DNA from 2 places in the Aliirhizobium sp. YIM B11859 genome. Region 1 is predicted to be linked to the other one. Evidence: predicted binding sites of a transcription regulator. Region 1 holds the regulator's gene; the other holds the start of a gene.
What was found. Region 1 encodes LexA, which represses DNA repair genes until DNA is damaged. Its sites were predicted from a motif close to TGTTCNNNNTGTGTTCNG; they were not measured.

Region 1 (5,611 bases):
TTCCGTCGAGGCGCAATCGAGACCGAGATAGACGTCTTCACCCGGCTTGTAGCCGGCCTTTTCGACCGACTTCATGATGAAGTCGAGTGCTTCCGGGGCACTCTTCAGGCCCGGTGCGAAACCGCCCTCGTCGCCGACATTGGTGTTGTGGCCCTGAGCGCCCAGTTCCTTCTTGAGAACATGGAAGATTTCCGAACCGATGCGAACGGCGTCGGCAAGCGATTCCGCGCCGACCGGCATGATCATGAATTCCTGGAAGTCGATCGGGTTGTCGGCATGCGCACCGCCGTTGATGATGTTCATCATCGGAACCGGGAGAACATGGGCGGCGGCACCGCCGATGTAACGGTAGAGCGGCAGGCCCGACGATTCGGCTGCAGCCTTGGCAACGGCAAGCGATACGCCGAGAATGGCGTTGGCACCCAGACGCGATTTGTTCGGCGTGCCGTCGAGCGCGATCATCGTCTTGTCGATATGGATCTGGCTTTCGGCATCAAAACCGCCGATCGCATCGAAAATCTCGGTATTGACGGCTTCAACGGCCTTCAGCACACCCTTGCCGCCATAACGCTTGCCGCCATCGCGCAGTTCGACTGCTTCGTGAGCACCGGTCGAGGCACCCGACGGAACGGCAGCGCGGCCCATCGAGCCGTCTTCCAGATAGACATCGACTTCGACGGTCGGGTTGCCACGGCTATCGAGGATCTCGCGAGCGATAATATCGGTAATAGCAGTCAAGGGTCTCTCCTCAGAGTTTAAGTCCACGCGGTCATTGAAAATGTATCATGTTCAATGACACGCCAATTACAGTGCGAGCGCTTTTTGCGCTTTGACCACCATCAAGCAGTTCTGCAGATCAGGCAGCCTTGGCCACCGCATCGAAAGCCATCAGCTTTTCGAGAAGTCGCGGCATGTCCTTCAGATAGACCATGTTCGGCCCGTCGGAAGGCGAATTGTCGGGATCCTCATGCGTTTCGACGAAAAGCCCTGCAATACCGACAGCCACCGCCGCTCGTGCCAAAGTCTCGACGAATTCGCGCTGGCCGCCGGTCGAGCCGCCCTGCCCGCCGGGCTGCTGCACCGAATGGGTCGCGTCGAAGATGACTGGAGAACCGAGTGCCGCCATGGTCGGCAGCGAGCGCATGTCGGAAACCAGCGTGTTGTAGCCGAAGGACGCGCCGCGTTCGCACAGCATCACGTTCGGATTGCCGCTTTCGAGGAACTTTGCCTGGACGTTCTTCATGTCCCACGGCGCCAGAAACTGGCCCTTCTTGACGTTGATCGCCCGGCCGGTCTTGGCAGCGGCAACGAGAAGATCCGTCTGCCGTGACAGGAAGGCCGGGATCTGCAGGATATCGACCGTCTCGGCAACGATCGGGCACTGCTCTTCCGTGTGGATGTCGGTGATAACAGGAAAGCCGAACTCCTTCTTCAGGTCGGCAAATACCTCCATCGCCTTTTCAAGCCCGATGCCACGCTTGCCGGAAAGCGAAGTGCGGTTCGCCTTGTCGTAGGACGATTTGTAGACCAGTCCGATATCGAGCTTGGCGCAGAGTTCGGAAAGCGTCCCGGCGATCATGAAAGCATGATCGCGGCTTTCCATCTGGCAGGGTCCCGCAATCAGGGAAAGCTTGCCGGTATTGGAGAAGACGACTTTTTTTGCACCTTCGCCGACCGAAACTTCAGAATTGGGGGAGACTGCCATATCTATTCCTCGAAGCCGAAAAACACGCCTTGGCCGGGCACTGGCGACACGAGCACGCGGCCATCCCGGCGGATGAATGCGACGTCATTAGCAGCAAGGGTGATCTCTGTCACGGCCAGATCGGCGGTACGGAATATCACGGCCTGGCCGGAAAGCCCCGTGGCAACCGCCGGACCGGCAAGCCCGAATTCCTGCAGCAACTGCTCGCGATCTAGGACCCGCACCCTGGCATTCTCGACGGCAAACACCATGCCAGACTCGCCGTCTTCGCCGTCGACAGAAAGGACATTCTGCAGCAGTGACGCCGATTCGGGCGGCGTCTCGGCGGCCAGAACGACCTCCTTCAACCCGGTGACGGCATTCGCATGCGAGCGCAGCGATCCCATGTCCTGCGGAAAGGAGACCACCCGCTGACAGGCAAAAGCGAAAAAATCGACAGCCTCCTGTTCGGCGGCAAAGGCCAGCCGGAACCGACCTTCTCTTTCGTCGCCTTCCGGTGACTTGATGATACGTGCGAACTCCAGCGGCTCTCCGGCGGATATTCCGTTCTCGACAAAACGCCGGTGATCGCCTGACGCGTCGTCGCTTGCAACCACGATCGCCGAAAGCCCCTGGCGCCCCCGGCGTCCGCGAAAGGCCATGTCGCGTTCAACGAAGACGTTGCCGCGCTTGACCGCCGCCCCCGCTTTACGACGGTCGGCCAGCGCCAACGGCTCCAGATAGGTGCCGTCCTCCAGGAAGATACAGGCATTGGCCGTGCCGAACGGGTGAAGGCCGTCCGGCGCCACGGTGAACCCAAGTGCCGACAGCCGTTCCCGTGCCAGGACGAGGTTGCCGACCGGCAAAACGAGATGATCGATTTTCCTTGCAGTCACGCACGTCCCCCAGACTTTGATCCGCCGGCAGTAGATTGGGCAGACCGCCGGCAAGCGCAAGTAGATTCCGACTGAGAACGTCATCCGGCATCTCAGAAAGTTATGATGTTTTCACGAAAATTTAGGGACTTGCGGAACACATATGGAACATATAGTGTCCGTTCTGCATTTGTTTCAAATCTGAAGGTGCATCAAGATGCTCACCCGCAAGCAACAGGAACTGCTTCTGTTCATACATGAACGTATGAAGGAGTCCGGCATCCCACCTTCTTTCGACGAGATGAAGGATGCGCTCGACCTCGCCTCCAAATCGGGCATTCACCGGCTGATTACGGCGCTGGAAGAGCGCGGCTTCATCCGCAGGCTACCGAACCGGGCCCGTGCGCTCGAAGTCATCAAGCTTCCCGAATCCTATGTGCAGACGCTGCAGCCCAAGCGCGGTTTTTCGCCGAGCGTCATCGAGGGAAGCCTCGGTAAAAAAATACCCGCCCCTGCCCCCGCTGCACCGGCCTCTGTAAACGAACCATCCTCCGCAAGCGTTCCCGTCATGGGCCGCATCGCGGCCGGCGTGCCGATTTCGGCCATTCAGAACAACACCCATGATATTTCCGTGCCTGTCGAGATGCTGGGCTCCGGCGAACATTATGCGCTGGAGGTGAAGGGCGATTCGATGATCGAGGCCGGCATCCTCGACGGCGACACCGTTATCATCCGTAACGGCAACACCGCGAACCCGGGCGATATCATCGTGGCACTTGTCGACGACGAGGAAGCCACGCTGAAGCGGTTCCGCCGCAAGGGTGGATCGATCGCGCTGGAAGCCGCCAACCCTGCTTATGAGACCCGCATCTTTCCGCCCGACCGGGTCAAGGTTCAGGGTAAGCTGGTTGGCCTCATCCGCCGGTATCACTAAGTTCGGCTGGATCATACGTGGTCTGCAGGTCACCGCCCTGTCCTGCAACCGGAATTGATGAGGCGCTTTGTATGGTGCCGAGCTCTTCCGGGGGTTGTTGTTGAGCCTCGACCAGCCAGTCAGGCAATGACCCGTCATAGACATCACGCCGCCAGTCATATTGGCGGTGAACGTTCCACGGTCGTGTTGCGGCCTGCATGCCTGCTTTCACCATCCATTGCTCGGGCATAAAAGAACCGGCAAAATCGATCTCGAGCGAGCCTGTCTTGCGCAGCGTTTTGCCGCTCAGCAGGGGCGTCCCTGACCGGCACTGATCGAACCGCGCCCGTGGCGCGATGACGAGACCGGCAATGTCACAGGCAGCCCCTGTGAAGCGACCATCCTCGACGACAACGACGATGACGTCGCCCGCTGTAAAGGCGCACCACGCCTTCGGCTGGCAGGCAAAACGGCTGCCACTCGCTTCCTGCATTCGCTTTCGCGCCATGGCGACCACTTTTGCCGGCAGCCGTTCGGCACGATCCTTGGGAAGGACGGCGTCACTCCAGTCGTCGCGCATTACCGGCCCGACAGGATCCCCCAGCCGGCGGGCGCGGCTCCACTGCCCATAAATGAAATCCGGCACACGCGGGCGATTGACGGCGATCATCCCGGCACTCCGAAAGCCTGCAAGCGTGCCATCTTCCGCGATCAGAAGGCTGGACTGCGGTTCCGGCATGCCGAACCTGAACAGCAACAGCGCGACCACAAGAAAAAGCAATCCGAGATATCTGAGCTGCGTGCGCAGCAATGTCAGCAGCAGCAGGCTGCAGACCCCGAATGGCAGGAACCAAGGATGTTGTTGGCCAACGGTGAAATCACCTCCCCATCCCGCAACATGCCGGGCAATCGTTATCACCCAGCCGAGACTTGTCGCCATCACCGCGATGAATGGACCATCCAGTCCGAAAGGCATCAGCAGCATGGCGACAAGCCCCGCCGGCATGACCAGGAAACTGATGATTGGCATCGCCGCAAGATTGGCCGCAAGCCCGTAGGTCGCGATCCGGTGGAAATGCTCCACCGAGAACATCGTCGTGGCGAGGCTGCCGATCATCGATGTCATGATAATGCCGGCGATGAATTTCCAGCCTCCCGCAAACCATGTCGCTGCCCGGTGACGAAAAGGCAGCGGCTCGGACTGGTGCCGACGCGCCCGCCTGGCCCATGCGGCATAACCCGCGACAAGCGCAACGGTCGCGGCAAAGGACATCTGGAAACTTGGACCGAGTATCTCCGACGGGGTCCAGACGAGAATGATGATGGCAGATAAGGCGACATTGCGCAGGCTGATCGACGGCCGATCGACAAGCACTGCGATGAGCATCACCGCCATCATGATATAGGCGCGCTGGGCTGACACCCCGAAGCCGGATATCAGATAATAGGCCGTAACCATCGCCAGCGCCCCGGCTGCTGCTATTTTCTTCACTGGAAAGGCTTGGGCAAAACCGGGAAACAGCGACAGGATCGATCGCAAGCCGACGAAAAAGATCCCCGCGGCAAGCGCCATGTTGAGCCCGGATATCGCGACGATATGGGCAAGGCCGGAAACCCTCAGCGCCTCGACGGTATCGTTTGAAATCGCCCGGCGCTCGTCGGTAACAATCGCAGCGGCAAAAGCTCCCGCATCGCCCGGAGCAAGCGCCCGGATCCGGTTCCCTATCCTCGCACGCAGATCGAAAAGCCCACGCTCCGCAGCCTCCGACCATCCCGGAGACCTCTCCTTTCCTTCGAACGGGCGGGGCGCTGAGTAAAAATAACCGACCGCACCGATGCTGTCGAAATAGGAGGAAAAGGCAAAATCATGCAATCCAGGCAAGGCAGGTCCGGCAGGCGGCGACAGTCTCGCGCGACCCGTGACCATCGTACCGTTCGGGAAAGGTGCGTGGCGGGCACGGACGATGAGCAGAACCTGACCCGGCGGGCGTCTGATCTGCGGGTTGGTCGTCGAGATGAGGCTGACGACATAACGCATCCGGTCGGAACCGGCGACCTCGCTGCGCTCGATCGTGCCGACGACATCTGTCGTGACGGGACTATCGAGGATGACCGTCGAACGCCGCCACGCCTCAACCT
Region 2 (5,611 bases), on a different contig from region 1:
GATAATCTCATTTCTCCGTGGCTGGTCGTAAAGCGGACACCCATAGCTTTACGCTCGAGGCGCCGCAATGATCGCTGATGGCGAATATGGGCCGGCTGCAGTTATGGCGCCAGACAAGAATAGCAGCTGGCGGCCTCGGCAGTCATCCTGCGAATGTCAGCCTAGGCCACGTCATCCTTTTTCAACGGCCTAAAGCTCATCCGGTGGAGCAGGCACGGGCCGTCCGATAGGATCGCGTCGCGATGCTGCTTGGTGCCGTAGCCTGCGTGTTTGGCAAAGCCATAGGCTGGATAGACAAGCCCTGCTCGTTCCATCATCCGGTCCCGGGTCACCTTGGCGATGATCGAGGCGGCGGCGATCGAGACGGAACGACTGTCGCCCTTGATCACGGCTGTGCCGGAGCAAAGAAGGCCTTTGGGCACGTCACGGCCATCGACGAGCACATGCGCCGGCGCGACCGACAATCCCGTGACCGCACGGCGCATCGCGTCGAGGCTGGCACGCAGGATGTTGATGTCGTCGATCAGCCGCGGCCCGGAGGAGGCGATGGAGACATGTGCGGTCGCCATGATCGCTTCGAAAAGTTTTTCGCGCTGCTTGAGGCTGAGTTTCTTGGAATCATTCAGGCCGGCCGGGATATTGTCGGGATCGAGGATCACCGCTGCGGCCACGACCGGACCCGCCAGCGGGCCGCGCCCGGCCTCGTCCGTGCCCGCAACCGGCCAGTGTCCGGCGCTGCGGGCGGCGAGCTCCAGGCTGAAATCACAAGAGATAGGGTTCTTATCGAAAGGCATCGGAGAATCGGGCGGCGTGCGAACCAACATGGCGGCAAGCTCGCACGCCGTCCCGATCTCCTGCAAGCCCCGAACGCGAGTGCGGCTTCGCTGTCCACCGGGGAACGCGGTGGCTTCGGGGCAATGTTCCGGGCCTTGTGGCGGGGGAGGCCAAGGCCGGGAACAAAGTCAAATGCGTATGAAGGACTGATCGCAGCATGAAGAATGTCGTCGGGGCTTTCTTGGACGTTTCACTCCTGCCGGTTTCCTCCGTTCGGGATGGGCCTGCTCCTCTCTAAAGCAGTGACAGCTGGATGCCGCCGCCATCCGGACGGATGAACAGGTCGTCACGCAGATGTAGGCCGCGACGGGCGAGCCCGAGCCTCTTCGTCGCCATCTCGAAACGCCGGCCGATCTGCCACGCATAGGGACCGGCGCCTTTCATCCGTTTGCCGAACTCGGCGTCATAATCCTTGCCGCCGCGCATCGAGCGGATCAGCGACATCACATGCCGGTAGCGATCCGGGTAGTTGCGCAGCAGCCAGTCGCGGAAAAGCGGGCTGACTTCCAGCGGCAGGCGAAGCAGAACGTAACTTGCCTCCGTCGCGCCCGCTGCATGACCGGCATCGAGAATGCGCTCGATTTCGTGGTCGTTCAGCGCCGGAATGATCGGCGAGGCCATGATCGCGGTGGGTATGCCTGCATCCGTCAGCGCCTTGATCGCTTCGAGCCGCTTGGCTGGTGTCGAACAGCGCGGCTCCATCGTCCGTGCCAGCTTGCGGTCGAGCGTGGTGACCGAAATCCCGACCTTGGCCAGCCCCTTCGACGCCATGTCGGCAAGAATGTCGATGTCGCGCATGATCAGTGCCGATTTCGTCACGATCGCGACGGGATGGTTGGCCTTCTGCAGCACTTCGAGGATCTGCCGCATGATCCGCCATTCCCGCTCGATCGGCTGGTAGGGATCGGTATTCGTGCCGATCGCCATTGCCCTGACCTTGTAGTCCGGCCGGCTCAGTTCACGTTCCAGGAGCCGCGGCACGTCGGGTTTGGCAAACAGTTTGGATTCGAAATCGAGACCCGGCGAAAGGCCCATGAAACTGTGGCTCGGTCGGGCAAAACAATAGATGCAGCCATGCTCGCACCCGCGATAGGGATTGATCGACCGGTCGAAACCGATATCGGGACTATCGTTGCGGGTGATCGCCGTTTTTGGTTTCTCGACCTGCACCTCGGTGCGGAACGGTTCGAGCTCCTCGAGCGTCTGCCAGCCGTCGTCGAAGGCCTCGCGTCGTTCGGCTTCGAAGCGGCCGCTCGGATTGATGCCGGCGCCGCGCCCACGCCGCCGGTCGATCTCGATCCGCAGGCCGGAGGATTGAACCAGTGCATCGGCAATGTCAGCCGTATGGGCGGGCGCAAACGCACCCTGCCGCAGATCAGACAGCTCTGTCATTGAAGGCTCCTGACGGGATCGTTTCCCGTTCTCGATGACTAAATTCCTACCGCCGAAACGAGAACATTGCAAGAACAAACTTTGTTCCTCGCTGGCAATCCACAAACCGATGCGCTAAGGGTCAGAAATGCTGACTGTTTTGATGGAATGCCGGGACCAGGAAGCCGAGCTGGCGCAGACGCTTTCGATCCTCGTCACAGCCGCGGTCGAGGGGCTGGTAAGCGACGTGATCGTTCTTGATCACGCGTCGCGCGATGGCTCGTCGCGGGTCGCCGATGCGGCCGGCTGCCGTTTTCACAGTCATTGGGAGATCGACGATGTGCTGCGCAGCGCCCGCGGCGAGTGGCTGCTGTTCATCGAGGCCGGCGCCCGCCCGCAAAGCGGCTGGATCGAAGAAGTGATGGAATATCTGGCACTTCACCGGCATGCGGCGCGGTTTTCACCGTCGCGCAACTATCGGCGCCCGTTTTTCAAGCGGATCGGCCGTTCGGTACCGCCGCTGGAATATGGCCTGCTTGTGCCGAAAAAGAGCGCCCTTGCCGCCGCCAAGTCGGGCATGACGCTGGAGATGCTGGCAAAAGGCCACAAGGCGACAAAACTGGCGAGCCAGCTGATCCCGGCCTGGGTCGTTCGGGCGCGCTAGAACAATTCCCCGGCAAACGCGTGAAGTGATTTTGCGTGCGCAAGGCAAAAAACAGGGAGAGAGCATGGAGGCGATTCTGCGTCCGCCGGACATGCTCTATTTTTTCGTCCGCTTTAGATGCTCATCGAGCCGCGGCATGATTTCCACGAAATTGCACGGCATGTGACGATAGTCGAGCTGTGCCTTCAGGATCCCGTCCCAGGCATCCTTGCAGGCGCCGGGCGAACCGGGCAGCACGAAGATGAACGTGGCATTGAGCAGGCCACCGGTGGCGCGCGACTGGATCGTCGACGTGCCGATCTTGTCGTAGGAAATCCGGTGAAAGACCTCCGAAAATCCGTCCATCCGCTTTTCGAAGAGCGGCTCCAGCGCCTCGGGCGTGACATCCCGGCCGGTAAACCCGGTGCCACCGGTGGTGATGACCACGTCGATATCCGGCTCCAGCGTCCAGGCGGTCACCTGGGCGGCGATCTTCTCGCGGTCGTCGGTGACGATGGCACGGCCTTCGATCGTGTGCCCGGCCGCCTCGATACGATCGACCAGGGTCTGGCCGGACTTGTCGTCGGCAAGCGTGCGCGTATCCGAAACGGTCAGCACGGCAATGCCGAGCGGCACGAAACCGCGAGTGTCATCTATACCGATCATGACCTTGTTCCTGTTGTTTCTGCTGCGGCAAAATACCAGTCCGGTCGCAAAGCCTGAAGTTTTTCCGCAGCGCGCCGGGCCTCATCGAAATTGGTGAACAGGCCGAAACAGGTCGCGCCGGATCCCGACATGCGGGTAAGCCACGCCCCTTCGGCGGCAATCATGGCCGAAACCGCGCCGATCTCGCCGACAAGGGTCGCGGCCGGCGGTTCGAGATCGTTGCGCAAGGCGGCAAGATCGGTCTTCCAGTCGCCGGAAAGGGCAGGAATGGCGGGATTTGTCTTGGTCGAAAGCCGTCGGAAGATCTCAGGCGTCGAGACACCGACAAGTGGGTTGCCGATGACGATCGCGAAGGACGGCATGGGCAGGCTAACGAGATCCTCGCCGATCCCGCGCGCCATCGCCGGTTCGTTTTTCAGGCACATCGGCACGTCGGCACCGAGCGACAGGGCAAGCGAAAAGACTTCGCCGTCGTCCATTCCGGCATTCCACAGGCGCAGGAGACCGCGCAGCGCTGCAGCCGCATCGGCCGAACCGCCGCCGATACCGGATGCGATCGGCAGGTTTTTTTCCAGATGGATGGCAACGGGCGGCGCCACCGTTCCTTTGATCTCAAGCGCTGCCCGCAGCAGGTCGCGAGCCTTGAGCACCAGATTTTTCTGCGCACCCGGCTCATCGGCGGGCAGATCCATGCCGAAGCGGCCGGAAATCGAGAATTCGTCGCTCGCCGATGGCCTGAAATACAGCCGGTCACCGACCGATGTATCCGCGGCCATGAAGGTCACGATCATGTCGAGCAGGTGATACCCGTCGGTGCGCTGGCCGACCACATGCAGCGCCAGATTGATTTTCGCCGGCGCAAATTCGACATGCGCACATTGACCAAAGCCCGCGTCACCGGCGGGCCTCGGTTGATCGAGCGACGTATCGAACATCAGGACTTCTTGTCGGGCGTGGCCGGTTCAGGCGCAGGCGTGGCCGGCGTTTCCGTCTGGTTGCGCACGGTGTTGGTGGCATTCGGATCGAGCGGCGGCAGGCCGTTGGCGATCTTTTCCTTCACATGCTCGCGGTTGACGTCCTCGCCTTCGGAAACGAATGTCCTGTTCCACTGGTAGACGGCCTCGAGCTTGCGCCCGACGCGCCAGTAGGCGTCGCCGAGGTGGTCGTTGATGGTTGCGTCGCCGGCCCGCAACTGGACTGCCTTTTCAAGCTCGGTCACCGCATCGTCGAAACGGTTCATGCGGAAATAGGCCCAGCCGAGCGAATCGACGATATAGCCATCATCAGGACGCGCATCGACGGCGCGCTGGATCATCTTCAGGCCCTCGTCGAGATTGATGTTCATGTCGACAAGCGAATAACCGAGATAGTTCAGGACCTGCGGTTGTTCCGGATTGAGTTCCAGCGCCTTGCGGAAGTTCGGCTCGGCCTTGGCCCAGTCCTTCAGCCGCTCATACGCGATGCCGCGCTGGAAGAACACCGACCAGTTGCCGGTCCGGGGCACAGGCCCGATCACCTCGACGGCCTTGTCGTAATTGGCGGCCATCTCCTTGTAGTCCTTCGCCTCCGACAGCACACTGCCATAAGCGATATAACTGCGGATGTCGGAAGGATCGGACGTGATCAGTTCCTTCAGGTGGCTCTTGGCTTCATCGAGCTTGCCGGTATCCGACAGCGTGATGCCGAGTTGCAGCTCGGAAATCCGCCGCATCGGCGAATTTTCGGGAACCTGCTGGTAGAAGCCGATGGCGCGTTCCGGCTGTTCCAGCTTCTCGGCAATGCCGCCGAGCAGGATCAGCGTATCGGCGCTCTTTTCGTCAAACGCATGGGAAATCTGCAGGTAGAGCGCCACCATGTCCTCGGCGCCCTGGCGGTTCAGCGCACCGCCGATGGAAAACAGCACGCCGGCGGCACCTTCCGATGCGTTGGTGATCTGCTGCGCCAGCTTCTCGCCCTTCTCGATGCTTTCACGCAGCGCCTTGAGCGGCGCGTAATTGGTGATCAGCCCGTCGCCGACGGAAATCGCGTCGAGCGCCTTCTGCTTGTTGCCGGCCGATGCCTCCAGCCGTGCCAGCGCCATCACGGCACGCATGAACG

Region 2: a site for LexA is predicted at 2,286-2,303, ahead of AC2GXZ_RS08280 (PA0069 family radical SAM protein). Genes of this name have one in related genera too.

Annotation. Positions count from the first base shown of each region.
Region 1 covers NZ_JBXHAY010000013.1:7,608-13,218, reverse strand. The annotation lists gene eno (phosphopyruvate hydratase) at 1-738, opposite strand, end outside; gene kdsA (3-deoxy-8-phosphooctulonate synthase) at 857-1,705, opposite strand; gene AC2GXZ_RS29130 (VOC family protein) at 1,708-2,580, opposite strand; gene lexA (transcriptional repressor LexA) at 2,777-3,493, shown strand; gene AC2GXZ_RS29120 (ComEC/Rec2 family competence protein) at 3,474-5,611, opposite strand, start outside.
Region 2 covers NZ_JBXHAY010000002.1:407,108-412,718, reverse strand. The annotation lists gene AC2GXZ_RS08285 (ribonuclease HII) at 162-824, opposite strand; gene AC2GXZ_RS08280 (PA0069 family radical SAM protein) at 1,069-2,226, opposite strand; gene AC2GXZ_RS08275 (glycosyltransferase family A protein) at 2,354-2,869, shown strand; gene moaB (molybdenum cofactor biosynthesis protein B) at 2,966-3,514, opposite strand; gene AC2GXZ_RS08265 (4-(cytidine 5'-diphospho)-2-C-methyl-D-erythritol kinase) at 3,511-4,449, opposite strand; gene AC2GXZ_RS08260 (tetratricopeptide repeat protein) at 4,449-5,611, opposite strand, start outside.